2 regions of the Rossellomorea sp. RS05 genome follow, and region 1 is predicted to be linked to the other one. Evidence: riboswitches for the same ligand, from Rfam matches in the RefSeq annotation. Region 1 holds a riboswitch; the other holds the start of a gene.
The links. Region 1 has a riboswitch for glycine ahead of ABJ225_RS17190 (amino acid permease). Riboswitches for the same ligand answer to the same signal wherever they lie in the genome.
Positions count from the first base shown of each region.

Region 2: another riboswitch for glycine. It lies ahead of gcvT (glycine cleavage system aminomethyltransferase GcvT); the one in region 1 lies ahead of ABJ225_RS17190 (amino acid permease).

Region 1 covers NZ_JBDKWY010000007.1:184,256-194,100, forward strand. The annotation lists gene ABJ225_RS17185 (sensor histidine kinase) at 1-8, opposite strand, end outside; gene ABJ225_RS17190 (amino acid permease) at 318-1,661, opposite strand; glycine riboswitch at 1,785-1,863, opposite strand; gene ABJ225_RS17195 (FTR1 family iron permease) at 2,126-2,827, shown strand; gene ABJ225_RS17200 (DUF3899 domain-containing protein) at 3,136-3,501, opposite strand; gene ABJ225_RS17205 (peptide ABC transporter substrate-binding protein) at 3,565-5,178, opposite strand; gene ABJ225_RS17210 (ABC transporter ATP-binding protein) at 5,200-6,147, opposite strand; gene ABJ225_RS17215 (ABC transporter ATP-binding protein) at 6,147-7,163, opposite strand; gene ABJ225_RS17220 (ABC transporter permease) at 7,177-8,118, opposite strand; gene ABJ225_RS17225 (ABC transporter permease) at 8,120-9,046, opposite strand; gene ABJ225_RS17230 (M55 family metallopeptidase) at 9,078-9,845, opposite strand, start outside.
Region 2 covers NZ_JBDKWY010000001.1:1,308,313-1,318,157, reverse strand. The annotation lists gene comGB (competence type IV pilus assembly protein ComGB) at 1-96, shown strand, start outside; gene comGC (competence type IV pilus major pilin ComGC) at 117-437, shown strand; gene comGD (competence type IV pilus minor pilin ComGD) at 439-870, shown strand; gene ABJ225_RS06865 (hypothetical protein) at 854-1,171, shown strand; gene comGF (competence type IV pilus minor pilin ComGF) at 1,137-1,580, shown strand; gene ABJ225_RS06855 (hypothetical protein) at 1,570-1,926, shown strand; gene ABJ225_RS06850 (shikimate kinase) at 1,930-2,430, shown strand; gene ABJ225_RS06845 (YqzE family protein) at 2,434-2,661, shown strand; gene ABJ225_RS06840 (YqhG family protein) at 2,959-3,744, opposite strand; gene ABJ225_RS06835 (DEAD/DEAH box helicase) at 3,713-5,413, opposite strand; glycine riboswitch at 5,586-5,676, shown strand; glycine riboswitch at 5,680-5,758, shown strand; gene gcvT (glycine cleavage system aminomethyltransferase GcvT) at 5,840-6,943, shown strand; gene gcvPA (aminomethyl-transferring glycine dehydrogenase subunit GcvPA) at 6,959-8,305, shown strand; gene gcvPB (aminomethyl-transferring glycine dehydrogenase subunit GcvPB) at 8,298-9,761, shown strand.

The sequences.
Region 1 (9,845 bases):
AGGATCATCAACAAAAAAAAACAATGCTGCCTAATCCAAATCTGAACTCCCATCCAAAAGGGGAAATCCTCAGTTCCCCTGATAATGCCGTAGCAACGGCAATGAACAAAACTTGCACCCCTATGTACTTCCTTACAAAATCAACCACATCTTTCTACCCCTTCTGCAGATCTGATTATATAGTTATATTAGCATTTTCTTACATAGACATACAGATAGTTTTAAGAACTATCTGAATAATCAAAGGTTAATACTATTATTATATAAGAATAAACAGGAAAAAAGAGACAACCTTGTCAGATTGTCTCTCGATCATTCTACGCTTTTTTTGACCGTTTACCGTAGAGGAAGAACAGCATGATAAACCATAGTGGAGTCAGGAGAAGTGCCGGCCTTGTTTCGTCTGCGAAAAACATGATGACAAGAATGCCGGCGAACAGCAGTAGTACAAGATAATTCACCAGCGGGGTGAACGGTGCTTTGAAGCTCGACTTCTCATGGAGATCAGGACGCTTCCTTCGGTACAAAATATGACACACGAGAATGATGCCCCACACCCAGATGAAGCAGATGGCACTGATCGTCGTGACGATCCCAAAGGCTTGATCTGGGATGAGCTTGCTGAGCAACGCACCGACCGATACGACCACCGTGGAGACCAATAGGGCAGAACTGGGAACATGGTTCCGGTTTAATCTTCCCAGTCTGGCTGGCGCCTGTTTTCCTTTACTAAGATTGAAGAGGATCCGGCTCGTAGAGAACATCCCGCTGTTGCAGGCGGACGCCGCCGATGTCAGAACCACGAAGTTGATGATCCCGGCAGCCCAGGGTACCCCGATCAGACCGAATGTTTTCACAAACGGACTCTCTGCTGCAGTCAGCTCCATCCAAGGGTTGATACACAGCAGGACGATGATGGCCCCTACGTAAAAGAATAGGATCCTCAGGGGAATCTTATTGATGGCAGACGGAATATTCTTCTGCGGATTGGACGTTTCCGCCGCCGATACCCCGATAAGTTCCACACCTACATAGGCAAAGATCACCATCTGAAGGGAGAGAAGGAAACCACTCATCCCATTGGGGAAGAAGCCACCATTCTCCCACAGGTTCGTCACGGTCACCGGTCCTGCATCCGTATTGAACCCGACGACAAGTAGGACCACGCCCACTGCAATGAGGGCAAGGATCGTAATGACCTTGATCAGGGCGAACCAAAATTCCAGTTCACCGAACAGCTTGACCGTCAGAAGATTGAACCCAAGAAGAATGACCAGACAGATCACGGCCGGAATCCACTGGGGAATGTCAAACCAATAATTCACATACACCCCGACGGCGATCACATCGGCCATTGCCGTCATGATCCAGCAGAACCAATACGTCCAGCCCGTGACAAACGAAGCCCATGACCCGAGATAGTCCTCCGCTATATCGGTGATGGATTGATACCCTGCTTTCGAAAGCAATAGCTCGCCGAGTGCCCTCATGACGAAAAACAGGGCGATCCCAACGAGTAAATACGCAAAGATGATGGAAGGACCCGCCGATTGTATCGCCTTACCGGACCCAAGGAACAGCCCGGTCCCGATCGTACCCCCGATCGCAATCAGCTGTACATGGCGATTGGAAAGATCCCTCTTTAACTCTTGTTGTGCCAAAACAAACTCCTCCTCAACATGTTCCACGTGAAACGAAAATAAAAAAAGAGATTGGAATCATCCAATCTCTGAGTCGAAAAGAATATCAAATATAGATCTCCCCTCGTTCGGAAAATCCATACCCGGTACCCTTCTGTCCTTTTGCCTGAGATTGTGAACCCTTCGGCGCCGCTTGAATAGCGGTCTCTCCAGAAGCTGCTCCTGCTGTAGTGTGACCCACAGCGATCGTAGCTTGATAGTATTATGTTTGAATAGTTATATATTGTAGACCCGTTGAATGGATTTGTCAAAGGAAGATCCTCCTTGTGCAGAAGCCACGCAACTGATTCCTCCAGATGCTGTCAGTCACTTGATTGAGCTCTCAAAATCGACCAAATCTTTTTTTATTTTTAGCATTGACACTGATAATCATTCTCATTATTATAAAGTTTAGCAACGCACTCATACCATACGGAGGAATACATATGTTGGATTCGCTTTTTCTTTCATTTCGTGAAGGCCTGGAAGCGGCCTTGATCATCGGCATTATTTTGGCAACGCTCTCACAACTGAACCGTAAGCATCTTGCCAAGGTTGTCGGGTTTGGTACCATTACAGGTGTCATCGGCAGTTTGATCCTGGGCTGGGGTCTATTCACGTTTGCACAAAGCATTTCCCATGAAGCAGAAGAAATCATGGAGGCCGTCATGAGGATCGTGGCCGCAGGCTTGATTGCCTACTTCATCCTTTGGCTCCACCGCAATCAGCAGGTAGCAGGCAAAATCAAAGGGCAAACGGAGAAGTCTTCTACATCCAAAATCGGCTTATTCTTATTGGCCTTCCTGTCCGTCATCCGCGAAGGCATGGAGCTTATGGTATTCAACATGACCAAGATCTCAGAAAGCGCCGGTACCGTGGCTCTCGGTAGCATCATCGGAATCGTAGCGGCTGCACTCGTTGCCTATGTGATCTTCAAGACGACGATCAAGCTTAACCTTTCACTGATTTTCAAAGCACTGGGCCTCATCCTCGTCTTCCTTGGCGGAGAAATGTTTGCCGAAGGAATTGTAGAGCTTCTGGAAACGCACTCTGAAGCGGTGGAAATCCTATTCTTGGCCGTCTTCATCGTGCCGGCATTGTTTATCCTCCTGAAGGATGATGTAGCGAGATTCAGACGAGCGGCATAATCAAAAGGCTGGGACAAACGTGTTTCAGTCATAATAAAACCCGAATTCAATTGCCTACGATAAGGCAAATGAATTCGGGTTTTTACTTTGTTTCATGAACATGACTATTTAATCGTTTCTAGCGGTTGATTGGAGTGCAAGACGAAGACTCCTGCGGGAAGTGTAGCTGATGTGAGACAGCCTGCCGAGGAGGCTCACGGGCTACCCGCGGAAAGCGTAGTCTTGCACGGAAATCATGAGCGGTATGTTATTACACAATACCATTTGCTGCTTCACCACAACCTTTTATTCCCAGACGCGATGAGGGGTCAGATGATCAGTATTCCAACCGAAATCAGAATGGAGCAAGCCCCCATGATGAATGTACTCTGGGTGATCCGCGTGGAAAGAGTGGATTTGAAAGCCTGGAAATCATGATCTCTCTTGATCATGTCATCCGTTCGCTCCATGGATCGCGACCTCCTGATCATCCGCTCTCCAATGATCTTAAACCCCGCCACGACAGGTGTCAGGAACCCTGTCTTCATGATCAACGAGCTGACACCCAGGATCAAAAGGCAGAGACCGATCAGAAATGCAGCGTCGGCTAAATCAGCTTTGGATCCAAGCTTCAACCCGATAGCAGCCACCCATCCGGAAACGGTGACCATCGCAAGACCCATCTTCCATTTCATCAAGATCCCCCCTTTTTTATCCTTTCGCTCTCCATCCACCTAAGGAACAGAGAACTGGCCTTGTTATTCCGATACTTTCTCCGCCCATTTCAAGTACGGATAGCGGTTGACCGGATACACGATGTCCTTGAAATTCTGTGCGGTCATATAGTTATTCGTATAGTGATAGATCGGGTTGAACGGCAGGTCTTCCATGAGTACTTCTTCTGCCTGATGAAGGAGATCGTAGCGTTTCGCTGTATCCTGCTCCACCTTGGCGTCTGCCATCAGCTTGTCGTACTTATCATTGACCCAGTTGGTACGGTTGTTCGGGCTGTCTCCGAGGTAGTAGTCAAGGATGACGACCGGATCCACCAGAACCCCGATCCACCCCATTCGGGCCATCTGGAAGTTCTTTTGCTGGGTCGTATCAAGATAGGTCTTCCATTCCTGATTGGAAAGCTTGATATCGACGCCAAGGTTCTTCTTGTACATGGACTGGACGGCTTCTGCGATCTTCTTGTGGTTCTCGGATGTGTTATACGTGAGGGTCACAGCTGGAAGCTCGCTCCAGCCTTCCTCTTTCATACCTTCTTCCAAGAGCTTTTTCGCTTCTTCGGCATTCGATTCGAAATAGGCTCCGCCCTGTTCACGGAAGTCGCCATCGCCTGTATCCACCCCGCCTGGTACAAAGGCATAAGCAGGTGTTTCACCGGCTTTCGTGACGTTTTTCGTGAGGGACTCGCGGTCAACGGCTAAAGTGAACGCACGACGGATTTTTTCATTGGTGAACGGTTCCTTGTCGACATTGAACATGTACATATATGTTCCGAAGTATGGCACTTCACTATATTCCTTGGAGTCCTTCTCCTGGGCTACCACATCAGACGGAAGGGTCTGGATCAAATCCAATTCTTTCGTTTTGAACATCTGATAGTAGGTGGTAGCGTCATTGACCATCTTGTAGGTGACTTTATCAAGATTGACGACTTTGTTATCCCAGTATTCCTTATTCTTCTCAATGACCACTTCACTATCATGCTTCCAGTTCGTGAGCTTGAACGGTCCGTTGCTCACATACGTGTCGGCGCCTGCCGCCCAGTTTTTATTTTCTTCGACGGTATCCTTCTTCACAGGATAAAACGTCCACATGGTCAATAGTTCATCGAAGTAGCTGAGGGGAGCTTCGAGGTCCACAACAAGCGTATTTTCATCTTTCGCTGTTACGCCTACATCTTCCACTTTCCCTTTGCCTTTGTTATAATCCTCGGCGCCTTTCAGATAATAAAGGTAGAATGCGAACGAACTTCCTGTATCAGGGTTCAGCACGCGTTTCCATGCATATTCGAAATCTTCTGCCGTGACATTGCTGCCGTCGGACCATTTGGCATCGTCACGAATCGTGAAGGTATAGGTTTTCCCATCTTCTGATACATCTGATTTACTTGCCGTTCCAAGGACCGGTTTTCCTTCTTTGTCCTTCGTATACAGTCCTTCGAATACATGGTCCATCACCCATCCGGATGTGGTATCGGTGGCAAGAGCCGGGTCAAGATCAGGCGGCTCACTCATGGCATTGACCGTAATTTCCTGTGCCACCTTTCCATCGGCTCCGCTTCCTGACTCCTTACTGCTGCAACCCGCGGCCACTAGGGCGAGGGATGTGACCAAAAGCAAACTCTGTGTCCATTTTTTCATCGGGGTTCCTCCTTCAATCATTTAATATAGATGACACGCTGTCCAGTGGTTCTTTTCTACTTCTTTCCACTCCGGTACCTGCTTCGCACAAATCTCCGTCGCATGGGGGCAACGGGTCCTGAACCGGCAGCCGCTCGGCGGGTTCACAGGGCTCGGGGGATCCCCTTCAATGACAATCTTCTCTCTTTTCGCTGCAGTTGGATTCGCAACGGGGATGGCTGAAAGCAGAGCTTTCGTATACGGGTGAAGAGGGTTGCGAAACAGTTCATCACTGTCTGCAAGCTCCATCATCCGGCCGAGATACATGACTCCGATACGGTCGCTGATATGCTTCACCATTCCCAGATCATGGGCAATGAAGAGATAGGTGAGCTCCTCTTCCTGCTTCAGGTCCTCCAAGAGGTTGATCACCTGGGCCTGGATGGAAACATCGAGGGCGGAAATCGGTTCATCGGCGACGATGAATTTCGGTTCCACCGCCAGGGCGCGGGCAATGCCGATCCGCTGACGTTGTCCACCACTGAATTCATGAGGGTATCGCTTGGCGTGCTCCGGCTTCAAGCCGACCTTTTCAAGGAGCTCATACACCCTTTCCTGACGGGCTTTACCCCTCGCCAATCGATGAGCATCAATTCCTTCAGCAATGATATCCCCTACCCTCATGCGGGGGTTCAGGGAGGCGTGGGGATCCTGAAAGATCACCTGGATCTCCCGGTTAGCCCGCTTCTTCTCTTTCTTATCGAGCTTGGTCATATCGCGACCGTTATAATGAATCGTTCCTGACGTCGGCCCCTCTAAACCTACGATCGTCTTCCCGAGGGTGGACTTCCCGCTTCCACTTTCCCCGACGAGTCCAAACGTTTCACCTTTCTTGATCTGGATGGAGATATCATCGACCGATTTGACGACGGCTCCCTTTCCAATCGGATAATGCTTCTTCAGCTTGTCTACTTCTATGATGTGGGTCATCACTCTTCCCTCCCTGCGCTGACAAGTTCCGTGAGTGCCGGGGTCCTTGGATCGTTCAGCCAGCACTTCGCTTCATGGCCTTCCCCTATGGCAAAGGCAGGCGGCATCTCTTCGACACATACTTCCATGGCGTACTTGCAGCGGGGAGCAAACGGACATCCCTTCGGCGGAGAAAATAGGTCAGGAGGTGTACCTTCAATCGGGACAAGCCGCTCCTTTTCTGCTGCCTCAATATCAGGGATCGACTCCAGCAGCCCCCAGGTGTATGGATGCTTCGGACGATGGAACAGCTCTTCGACGGTGGCCGTCTCCACGATCAGCCCACCGTACATGACGGCTACACGCTCGGCCGTTTCGGCCACGACACCGAGATCATGGGTGATGAGGATGATCGACGTACCCATCTCATCCTTCAGTCCCTTCATAAGATCGAGAACCTGGGCCTGGATGGTCACATCAAGGGCCGTGGTCGGTTCATCGGCAATCAGGATTTCAGGATGACAGGCAAGGGCGATGGCAATCATGATCCGCTGCCTCATCCCGCCACTGAATTCGTGGGGATACTGTTCGTAGCGTTCGGAAGGGTTCGGAATCCCTACCTTCCTGATCATCTCGACAGCACGCTTCTTCGCTTCATCCCGTTTGACGCTCTGATGGGTGATGATGCTTTCTTCGATCTGCTTCCCGACCTTCATCGTCGGATTCAGGGACGTCATGGGATCTTGGAAAACCATGCTGATCCGGGATCCTTTGACCTTCTGCATCTCCCGTTTGGAAAGCTTCAGGAGGTCCCTCCCGTCAAACAACACTTCCCCTTGCTTGATCCTTCCCGGAGGGGTTGGGATGAGCCCCATGACGGCCTGCACCGTCACACTCTTCCCGCTTCCGCTCTCCCCGACGATGGCGAGGATCTCTCCTTTGTTCACATGGAAGGATACGTCCCGTACTGCCTGGACCTCGCCTCCGTATGTTTTAAAACCGACTTCCAGATGGTTGACTTCAAGTAGACGTTCCATCCTGTTCACCTCCTTATTTAGTCGATTTAGGGTCCAGTGCGTCTTGAAGACCGTCGCCAAACGCATTGAATGCGAACATGGTGAGGGAAATCATCAAGCCTGGGAAGAATAGACGCCACCACTGGCCGCTTAGGATGACACCAAGTGAATCGTTTGCCATTGTCCCCCAGCTGGCAAAAGGAGCCTGGACACCGAGTCCGAGGAAGCTCAGGAACGATTCGGCAAAGATGGCCTGTGGGATCGTGAACGTCAAGTTGACGATGATGATCCCGGCTGTGTTCGGAATGAGATGCCGCCAGATGATCTTTGAATGGGAGGTCCCCAGTTTTTCTGCCGCGAGTACATATTCCTGCGACTTCAGCTGCAGGATCTGTCCCCGGATGATCCTCGCCATCCCTACCCAGCCTGTGACGGAAAGGGCAATGATGATGGACGTGATGCCTGGTTCCATGATGACCATGAGGAGAATGACGATGAGCAGGTAAGGAATGCCATACAGGATTTCCACTATGCGCATCAGGATGCTGTCTATGCGGTCACCGACCTTGCCGCGGCCTGCCATGTAGCCGGAAATCCCGCCTATGGTCACACCGAGGATGATATCAATGGCAGCAGCAATGAGACCGATGGTCAGGGAGACTCTTGCTCCGTACCAGGTTCGTGACCACACATCCCGTCCGAGGTCATCCGTACCGAACCAGTGATCCCCGTTCGGCGCAATATTCGTTTTCTCAAGGTCCTGCCCTGCTGGGTCATACGGTACAAGATGGGGTCCGAAGATACCTAATAGAATGATGACGAATAACAGTGATAGCCCCAATATGGACATCTTGTTCTTGATCACATTCAGGAGCATTTCCTTCCATACGCTCATGCTTGGGCGTTCGGCTGCTTCCTGTTCTGTTTTGTTGGCTAATGGACGGAATAGGGAGTCGTCGACTCGTTTGGCTTCCATGTTACTCCCCTCCACTCGTAAGTTTTATTCTCGGGTCGATGAATCGGTAGGATATGTCGATCAAGAACAGGGTGACCACCAAAAGGGTGCTGAAGAAAATCGTCGTCCCCATGATGACGGGATAATCCCTGTTGAAGATGCTGTCGACGAAGTAGCGGCCGATACCCGGTATGGCAAAGATCTTCTCGATGACGAAGGTACCGGTGATCAAAGCGACGAACAGCGGTCCGATAAAGGAAATCACGGGAAGGATGGCGTTCCGGATCCCGTGCCTGATGACAAGCTTGGTCGTCGATAACCCTTTGGCATCGGCGGTCCGGATGTAGTTCTGGTTCAGCACCTCGAGCATGCTTGAGCGCATGAAGCGTGCGATGACGGCGAGTGGTGTCGCAGCCAGGGCCAGTGACGGAAGGATGGAGTGCTGCCATGTTCCCCAGGAAGCGACGGGGAAAATGCCCCATTCTACTGCGAAATACTTGATCAGGAGCGGCGCCAGGATGAAGCTCGGAACCGATATCCCGATGATGGCGATGAACATGGACAGATAATCCAGTGCCCGATTATGATGGAGCGCAGCCACAATGCCGAGCAACAGACCGAACGCCAAGGCGATGACAAGCGCCTGCAGTCCTAAGAGGGCCGATGCCGGTGCTCCTTCTGCAATGATCGTATTGACCGAACGCGTCTCCGACTGGATGGAAATGCCGAGGTCAAAAGTGGCCAAGTCCTTCATATATAGAAGATACTGAACGGCAATCGGCTCATCGAGATTGTATTTCGCTCGCATATTCTGCAGCACTTCAGGCGGCAGGACATCGGCATCCGAAGCAAACGGATCCCCCGGGATCATCTTCATGATCAGGAACGTCAAACTGGCAATGACCCAGATGGTCATCAGCATGGTGAACAATCGTTTAACTATGTACATCCACTCACCTCCAAGGTTTTTTTGTTCTGTATCAGGCGTTCACACTGCCGAGCACACCATTGGTCGCCGACATGGCAATGATCACACATCCCCACATATGCTTGTACGCCGTGACCATGTCATCACAGGTGAAACGGATGCTCCTCGGCCCGGTCAATTCCACCGTCGGAAGCGTCGTAGTCATCATCGCCTGCTGTGATCCCTTCAGTACAAGGTCGAAGGTGACGGGCCCCTCAGTTTGCAATGGTACGCCCTGTTTGGCTTCTTTCACGGCTTCTTCCGCTCTTTCCCGGATTTCCTTCCGTGCCACTTCAGGGTGGAGAAGCTCGGCTGCGAATCGGTCCACAGCACGTTTTGTGACGGCTGCTTTCACCGAAGGCAACGTTTCCTTCACTTCTGCGACGTACGCATCGTCACCCGAGATGAAGATGGCCGGCACGCCGAAGCTTCCTGCCACGAGAGAATTCATCTCTGTTTCCCCGACAACCTGTCCATTGATTTTCATTTCATTTACACAAATGCCGGCAAGCGTATGGCTGATGACCGCTCGTTCCGATCCCGCTTCACGGCCGTGGTGGCCGACGAACATGATGCCGTCGAAGCTTTCATCCAGTCCTTCCAGCTGACACATGACGCGGTTGTTGCCGGATACGAGAGTCGCACGGGGATCCAGTTCTTCGATTAATAGATTCGACATATTCCCGTGCCCGTCGGCTACGACAACGGCCGTTGCCCCGCCATTATATGCTCCTTCAATGGCCGCATTCACATCGGCGGTCATCAGGTGCCGGAAGCGCTG
Region 2 (9,845 bases), on a different contig from region 1:
ATCCAGCCAGTCATCTTCAGTTTTGTCGGCTTATTCATCATGGCCATTTACTTTTCAATCATGATGCCCCTGTTCCAAATGATGCAGGGAGTATGAGTTCAGAAAGGGGAATAAACGTGAAACACCTATTAAAAGATGAAAGAGGGTTCACCCTCATTGAGATGATGATCGTACTCCTGGTCATCTCGGTCCTGTTGTTCATCGCAATCCCGAATGTGACGAAACAGAGCGGTTCCATCAATGCGAAAGGCTGTGAGGCCTTTGTAAATATGGTGGAAGGACAGGTCGAAGCATATAAAATGGATGGAAATTCGGGTCAAGTCACGATCCAGAATCTTGTGACAGAAGGGTACTTGAAGGATGAGTACAAGGCATGTCCCGATGGGAGGGCCATCACAATCGGACAGAATGGTAATGTAAAGGTAAGCGATTCTTAGGATGCGGGGAGAAAAGGGATACACTCTTGTAGAGATGCTCCTGGTCCTGTTCATGACGGGCATCTTGCTGACATGGGTTGTGTTTTCCGTGAATCCGACGAAGGCGTCAACGGATGAAAAGGTCTTCGTCGCCCAGCTTCAATCCGACCTCGCTTACGTTCAAAGCTATGCGTTCCGCTACCAGATTCCCGTCCGCATCACCTTTTATCCCGAGAATGGATCCTATATCGCGAAAAATGTCCTGAATGAAACGTTATTCAATCGAAAGCTCCAGGAAGGTTTCGAAATCAAATCCAGCACGTTGTACGACATCACCTTCTATCCAAATGGAAATACCAATCGATTCGGCAGCATCAATTTTGCACGTGGCGGTACCAAGTATCAATTGACCTTTCAAATCGGACAGGGGCGTTATTATGTTCAAAAAAAATGATGGCTTCTCCTTCCCGGAAATGCTGATAGCATTCAGTTGTCTGCTGCTGATCACCGGTGTCTTCCTACCCTTGTTGTTGAACCAGTCCGTTCTGCTCAGGGATAAGCAGTCCGAAGTGGAAGCATTGAAATGGATGGAGGAGGGGGTTGAACGTGCCATGGTCACGAAAAAGTATGGAAGGAGCTCGAAATCATATGGAGGGGTCGACTATACGAGGTATTGGGAAGGAGGGGCATCATCGATCTGCGTGGAAATGCAGAGGGGCCGTGACATCAGAAAAATATGCAGCTTTGTGGAATGAGCGTGGATTCACTCTCCTTGAAGCCTTGTTTTCCTTCTTTATCGTCTGCCTCATTTCATTTTCCATCCCGTTGGTGATTAAAGGCTTCTCCCTCGTTCGGGAGGAAATGATCCCACCGCCGTATTACCAGTGGACCTTATTCAATGAGAGTGTCAGGCAAGAAACGTGGAAATCCAGAGGGATGACCGTAACGAATTCAGGGTTTTCATTTATCTTGAATGGGGAGAAGGTCACGTATGAAAAATATCAGGATTCCATCAGGAGACGTGTGAATGATAAGGGGCATGAAGTGGTCCTTCAGAAGCTTTCTTTGGTCAGTTTCCACGCAATAGACGGTGGAGTCAGGATAGAGGGGGTATTTCTTGATGGGAAGAAGCTTGAAGGCGAGTTCTTTTACTATGGGGAATGAGAAAGGGTTCATCCTGCCTTTCACGTTGATGTTCCTGTCTGTCATCTTGACCGTGGCTGTCGCTTCAAAAGATCTATACGTGAGTAAATACCGCTACCTGACCAATATGCAAAACGTGTACGAGAGAAAAATCAGCTTGTACCAGACCGTGCTTTATGAAATGGAAGCTGGCAGCGGTGTCGATGGACTCCGTAAGGGAAGTTTCGGCACGATGAGCGTGGACTACCTGGAGGGGTCTGGTGACCTCCAGCAAATCGAAGTGAGATTGAATCAGCCTGGTGAGGTTTTTCTTCCGGTCGCAGTCGTGTATAATAAGGACACAAAAAAGATAGTGGATTGGAAGTAGATTATGGAATCAATTGTGCTAATCGGATTTATGGGAGTAGGAAAAACGACAATCGGACATATTCTCTCAGAGAAGGTCGGCCTTCATGTCGTGGACATGGACGAATACATTGTCGAGCAAGAGGGGATGCCGATCCGCAAAATTTTCGAGCGTTTCGGCGAAGGATATTTCCGTGATCTCGAAACGGCCGTCCTGGCAAAGCTCTTGAAGGAAGCGTGCATCATCACAACGGGAGGAGGGATCGTCGAGAGGAAGGAGAACCGCACTCTGCTTGGCGAAAGCGGATGCGTGATCCATCTATCCGCTCCGTTCGAGAGCCTGTGGGAGCGGCTTGAAGGAGATCCCGACAGACCCCTTGCACAAAATCCCCGTCATGAAGTGGAGAGTCTGTTCAGTCGTCGCATTCCCCTATATGAGGAAGCGAGGACCCATGAGGTGGACACCGGCGGAAAAGATGAAGAGGCGGTCACACGCGAGATCCTCTCCCTCCTCGGCAGGAATTAAAGCATGGAAACCTGGGCATACTGGATGGGTGAAGGTGGTGGCAGGATGTCTGTAAATGACTACGTCAAATTCTTGACCCAGACCGTGGTTCAGCATTATAACAAATCACCCCAGGAGCGGAAAACAATCAGGAAGCAGCGCAAGACCCGGAAGGAACCATTCCTGTATCGATGGTTCGGCATCATCCCATATGCGGTCGGGCTGTTTTTCAAAAAAAATAGGAATCAATAAAAAATGGCTGAGACAAACATGTTCTAGTCATAGTAAAACCCGAATTCATTTGCTGATGATCAGGCAAAATAATTCGGGTTTTTACTTTGTTTCATTACGCTTATATTGTTTCCTGCGGTTGAGTGCAAGACGAAGGATCCGGCGGGAAAAGTGGCCCCCGGCAGGCTTGCGAGGCTCACGAGCTACCCGTGGAAAGCGAAGTCTTGCACGGAAATCATCAAGGTTATTAGGAATCAGCCCTACTATTGTTTGTTATTACATGGTCCTTTTTTCTTTTTGACCTAATCTCTTTAGGTGTCACTGATGAAGGTAGAAGATCCCCCCATTGATGATTTCGATCTCGATCTTCGGTTCATATTGATACTTAAGGGCGGCTTGTTCAAGGAAGTAGGATTCGGGCTTGTCTTCGACCTCTTTATAAAAGTGGTCCAGTAGCTCCCGGTCTTCCTTCCATGAGGCAAGGGCTGATTCTGCCCATTCCGTCGACTCCCGGCTGATTTCATCCCGCAGTTGCTGTTGGATGCGTCCGATCCCGCTTTTGGGGCGGATGATCGGGGTCAGGGTGAAGCAGAGATCCGGTATCTTCGGCGTCAGCTTGAGGGTGAGGAGTTCATCGTGAAATCCTTCCTTCATCATGCCGTTGATCAGATTGAGGCCGATGCTGCGGAACGTATCCTTCTTGCGATTCGATTGATAGGAGATTTTGACGTTCATGCCGAGCCACGGATGAAGCGGGATTTGTTGCTGGCCATACCCTGCACGGTCCTCATAGAGCCGGGTGTATCCTGCCAGACTCCGGGTGGAACGGAAGATCTGGTGCAGTCGGGGTGAACCGAAATGGATGACCTCCCCCTGTAGTCCTTCCGGCGCCTTTTCCTGATCGGTGATGAGGTTTAGTGCCATGGGATTCGGTTCCCCGCCGGTCTTTTCGAGATAATGCCAGTAGAATGGGCGATTCATGAGCTCTTTATCCATCTCGATCGTGAGCTGAACGGTCATATAGCCATCACCGCTTGCCTTCAGCTCACACCCGTTCGCGTGAAAATACCGCTCAAGAAATCGATGTATTTCGTGCTGCTGCATCGGCCTTCTCCTCCTTCATCTGTTCTGCAAATTGAATCATGCTCGTCAAATTTTCCATTTTGATCTTCATTTCACCCTCGGTTCTTGAGGAAGCGAAGATATCCGTCATGTGATCTTCAAACTCTTTGAAATCGAGTCGGGTCAGGATGTCATCAAGTTCGCCGATCACCCGCTCGAACAGGTTGATTTTTTCATAAAGCAGGGTGAGGATATGTTCTTCCACGGTGCCTTTCGTGGCGAAATTGTAAATATGAACATCCTCGGTCTGTCCCAGGCGGTGCACCCGTCCAATCCGCTGCTCGAGTCTCATGGGATTCCACGGAAGGTCGAAATTGATGACGTGATGACAGAATTGAAGGTTGATCCCTTCCCCGCCGGCTTCCGTGGCGATGAGGACCTGGGCGTGATTTTGGAACAGTTGTCTCATCCAGTCCTTTTTTCCTCGCTTGAACCCGCCCCTGAAAGGGACCGACGTGATGTCGTGCTGCTTCAGGAACCATTGAAGGTACATCTGGGTAGCACGGTATTCCGTGAAGATGATCACCTTGTCGTCGATGGATTGGATCAGCTCCAGGGCTTTCTTTGCCTTGGAGTTGACTGAGACATTCTCCACCTTTTGCATGAGGGTTCCGATCACCTGCTTGAACCCTTCTGAAGGATCCTCTTTTTTGGCTAGCATATTCTTCAACGTAAAGTACACCGCTTCTCGGCTGGAGCATGCTTCCCGCTGCAGGGTGAGGAGGGAGAAGGAGCTGGATGCGGCCCAGTCATCGTAGCGGCCGCGCAGAAGATCGAAGCTGTCGTATAGGTCCCTCTCTCCCTGTGAGAAGTCGATCAGGACCGTTTTTACATGGCGCTTCGTCCATTCGATACCCGTGTCATTCCTTCGGTTCCTGATCATCACCTTGTTGGTCAGGTTCTTCAGATGGTCGTCATCCTCAAGTGACCGATCCCCATTTTTATACCGTTCTGTAAAGCCCGATTCGCTTCCAAGGTGCCCGGGCTTCAGGAGGGAAACAAGATGGAAGATTTCCTCGATTCGGTTCTGGATGGGAGTGGCCGTCAGAAGAAGGCAGAATTTTTTCTTCAGGTTCTGCACAAATTCATAGTTTTTCGTTTTGTGATTCTTCAGTTTGTGAGCCTCATCGATGATGACGAGATCATAATCCTGTTCATACACCTTTTCCCGGTGAGGGCTTCTTTTGGCCGTATCCATGGAAGAAACAACGATATCACACTGGTCCCAGACGTAACTTTTCCTCTGGGGGACGGCAGGGATGAAGAATTTCGTATTCAACTCATAGCACCACTGAGATACCAGGGACGCCGGCACGAGGATGAGCACCTTCTTCACCAGTCCACGGATCATGTATTCCTTCAACACAAGCCCCGCTTCAATTGTTTTCCCGAGTCCGACCTCATCTGCAAGGATCGCTTTTCCGTTCATGGTCTCCACCACCTGCCTCGCAGCTTCGAGCTGATGGGGGAGGGGAGTGACATTTGCCAAATGTTTCGGTGCCTGCAGCCCCTCAAAGTTCGGAATTGCGAGATGGTGCTCGAATTCGACGGCGAGTTTGTAGAGGTCGAAACTTCCCCATGGCCCGTCATTTGTGATAAGACTATCAAGATTTTCTCCCCATCCCTCATCGAATATGATATCTACATTCATATAAAAACAACTCCTTTTTTTCTGCAAAAATTGATTGCCCGGAACAATTGATTAATGGTAGGATGAAAATAGATTTACAATCTTACAAAAATGATCTAAATCCGAACATTAGCATCTGCTGCATTTCTTTTATATCTTTAGTATGACCAAATATTGCAAGGAATATTGGCGAATGATGACAAGGGGAGAGACTGCAGTCTGCAGCGCCGAAGGAGCAAGCATCACGATGTGAATCTCTCAGGCAAAAAGACTCTTGTCGGACGCAACTCTGGAGAGCGTCCCGGATGGGGACCACCAAAGGGGAAAGCCGTATGAATCGGTAAACTTTCAGGTGCCAGGACAGAGAAGCCCACTTATTGAAAAGGGGCTTCTCTGTCCTTTTTTCATGCAAAAGAATGCAGTGTAACCACTAAAGGGGGAATCGCCATGTCAGAACTGAAGCAAACGCCTTTACACGATCTTTACCGCGAGTATGGAGGAAAGACGATCGATTTTGGAGGATGGGCCTTGCCCGTACAATTCTCGGGGATCAAAGATGAGCATGAAGCCGTAAGGAGCCGTGCAGGTCTTTTCGATGTCTCCCATATGGGAGAGATCACGGTGAAAGGGGAGGGTGCCCTTGAGTACCTTCAACGGATGATGACTAATGATCTGTCCAAATTGAAGGACGGAGGCGCTCAGTACACCGCCATGTGCTACGAAGACGGAGGGACGGTCGATGACCTTCTCGTCTATAAACGGAAAGATCACGATTATCTCCTTGTGGTCAACGCATCCAATATCGAGAAAGATTACGAATGGCTCATCCATCATGCAACCGAAGGGGTCGAGCTGACGAATCGTTCAGGCGAAATCGCCCAGCTTGCCATTCAGGGTCCGCTGGCGGAGAAGATCCTCCAGAAGCTAACCGATACAGATCTCGGCAGCATCGGGTTCTTCAAGTTCCAGGATGAGGTCATGATCAACGGTCACGAAGCGCTCGTATCAAGAACAGGTTACACAGGGGAAGACGGGTTTGAAATTTATTGTGCATCGGATTCCGCCCCGGCTCTGTGGAAGGAAATCCTTCAGGCGGGTGAAGAGGAAAGAATCGTACCTTGCGGCCTTGGTGCCCGAGACACTTTGCGATTCGAAGCGAATCTCGCACTCTATGGACAGGAGTTGTCGAAGACAATCACGCCCATCGAAGCGGGAATTGGTTTTGCGGTGAAGGTGAATAAAGACATCCCGTTCATCGGCCAGGAAGTCCTTCGCAAACAAAAGGAAGAAGGGGCACCTCGTAAACTGGTCGGGATCGAAATGATCGACCGCGGCATCCCTCGTCATGGATACAGTGTATTTTCAGGGGAAGAGCTGATCGGGGAGGTCACAACCGGTACCCAGTCGCCGACACTGAAGAAGAATATCGGTCTTGCACTTATCAAGAAGGAATTTGCCGAGCCCGGTACTGAAGTGATCGTGGAGATCCGGAGTAAACAATTGAAAGCCGTTGTAGTGAAAACACCATTCTATAAGAGAACTGGCAAATAGGGAGGACTGACGTTCATGAAGCATCGTTATTTACCGATGACAGATCAGGATCAAAGAGAAATGTTGGACAGCATTGGAGTCGACAGCGTCGATGCCCTTTTTGAAGATATTCCGGAAGAAGTCCGCTTTAAAGGCGACTATAACATTAAAAAAGCGAAATCCGAGACGGAACTCGTCAAGGAACTGAGTGCTCTGGCAGCTAAAAATGCCGATCTCAGAAGTCATGCAAGCTTCCTGGGAGCGGGAGTATATGACCATTACATGCCGATCATCGTGGATCATGTTTTATCACGTTCTGAATTTTATACGGCCTATACGCCGTACCAACCGGAGATTTCACAGGGCGAACTCCAGGCGATTTTCGAGTTTCAGACGATGATCTGCGAGCTGACTGGAATGGATGTAGCGAACTCTTCCATGTATGACGGTGGTACATCCCTTGCTGAAGCCGCCATGCTTTCAGCCGGTCAGACACGTCGCAAGAAGGTACTCGTATCAGCGGCGGTTCATCCTGAATCCAAAGATGTCCTGCGCTCTTATGCGAAAGGTCAGTATATCGACGTTGTAGAAGTTCCCCATAAGGATGGGGTGACAGATCTTGAAGCGATCGAGAACCTCATCGGTGACGACGTGGCAGCTGTGATTGTTCAATATCCGAACTTCTTCGGACGTATCGAGGATCTTCAGGCGATTGAAGCCATCACCCATGGGTCAAAAGCGATGTTTGTCGTCTCTTCCAACCCCCTTGCACTCGGCGCACTCACACCACCGGGCAAATTCGGTGCCGATATCGTCATCGGGGATGCGCAGCCATTCGGAATTCCGAGTGCATTCGGCGGACCGCACTGCGGCTATTTCGCCGTCAGCAAGAAGCTTATGCGGAAGGTACCGGGCCGCCTTGTCGGCCAAACGGTGGATGAAGACGGTGTCCGCGGATTCGTCCTGACCCTTCAGGCAAGGGAACAGCATATCCGCCGTGATAAAGCGACGTCCAATATTTGTTCGAACCAGGCACTGAATGCCCTGGCTGCTTCCGTTGCCATGACGGCACTCGGGAAGCAAGGGGTAAAAGAGATGGCAATCCAGAATATCCAAAAAGCTCACTATGCAAAAAATGCCATGAAGTCTGCTGGACTCGAATTGGCATTCGAAGGACCTTCCTTCAATGAATTCGTCGTCAAAGTGAAGGCGCCGGTCAGGGATCTCAATCTACATCTTATCCAAAAAGGGATGATCGGGGGATATGATCTCGGTCTTACGGACGAAACGCTCGCCAACCATATGCTCGTTGCCGTCACGGAACTTCGCAGCAAAGAAGAAATCGATGCATTTGCTAAAGAATTGGGGGATTATCATGCATAAGAAGGATCAGCCTCTTATTTTCGAACTCACTAAAGAAGGACGCGTAGGATACAGCCTTCCTGAACTGGATGTTCCGGCGGCAGATCTATCCGATCTGATTCCGGCAGAATTCATCCGCACAGAGGAAGCCAATCTTCCTGAAGTGTCCGAGCTTGATATCATGCGTCATTACACGGCTCTTTCCAAACGCAACCACGGAGTCGACTCAGGCTTCTATCCGCTAGGGTCATGTACGATGAAATACAATCCGAAGGTGAACGAATATGTGGCGCGCCTCAATGGATTTGCCCATATCAATCCGCTTCAGGAGCCTGAAAGTGTACAAGGAGCACTCGGTCTCATGTACGACCTCCAAGAACACTTGAAAGAAATCACCGGGATGGATGAAGTGACCCTCCAGCCCGCTGCAGGAGCTCATGGGGAATGGACCGGGCTTATGATGATCCGCGCCTTCCACGAAGCGAATGGCGATACCCAGCGTACAAAGGTCATCGTTCCCGACTCTGCCCACGGGACCAACCCGGCGAGCGCGACGGTTGCAGGTTTTGAGACAGTTACGGTCAAGTCCAACGAAGACGGCCTCGTTGACCTCGAAGATCTGAAGCGAGTGGTGGGAGACGATACGGCTGCCTTGATGCTCACGAACCCGAACACCCTAGGGCTTTTTGAAGAGAATATCCTGGAGATGGCTTCCATCATCCACGGTGCTGGTGGCAAGCTCTATTACGACGGTGCGAACCTCAATGCTGTCCTCTCAAAAGCAAGACCGGGAGATATGGGCTTTGATGTCGTCCACCTTAACCTTCATAAAACGTTCACCGGTCCCCATGGGGGAGGAGGTCCCGGAAGCGGTCCTGTCGGAGTGAAGGAAGATTTGATTCCTTATCTTCCAAAGCCGATCCTCGTTAAAAAGGGAGAAGACTTTGTATTCGATTATGACCGACCTGAAAGTATCGGAAGAGTGAAACCATACTACGGGAACTTCGGGATCAATGTCCGTGCCTATACGTATATTAGGACGATGGGACCTGATGGTCTGCGCGCCGTGACGGAGAATGCCGTACTGAACGCCAACTATATGATGAGAAGGCTTGCTCCTCACTTCGACCTTCCGTATGATCGTCATTGCAAGCATGAGTTTGTGATTTCTGGAAAACGTCAGAAGAAATTAGGGGTGCGTACCCTTGATATCGCGAAGCGCCTCCTCGACTTCGGCTATCATCCACCTACCATCTACTTCCCATTGAATGTAGAAGAGTGCATGATGATCGAACCTACGGAAACCGAGTCGAAGGAAACCCTTGATTCATTCATCGATGCTATGATCCAGATCGCGAAGGAAGCGGAAGAAAATCCGGAAATCGTCCAGGAAGCTCCTCACACGACGGTTGTGAAACGCATGGATGAAACCTTGGCGGCACGAAAACCCGTCCTTCGATACCAGAAAGAAGTTTAATGCAAGAAAAGAGAAAAAGGTTGGACTAAACGAAAAAAGTACCAAATAAACAAATACTACTAGTGTAGGTTCTCAATACCGCTC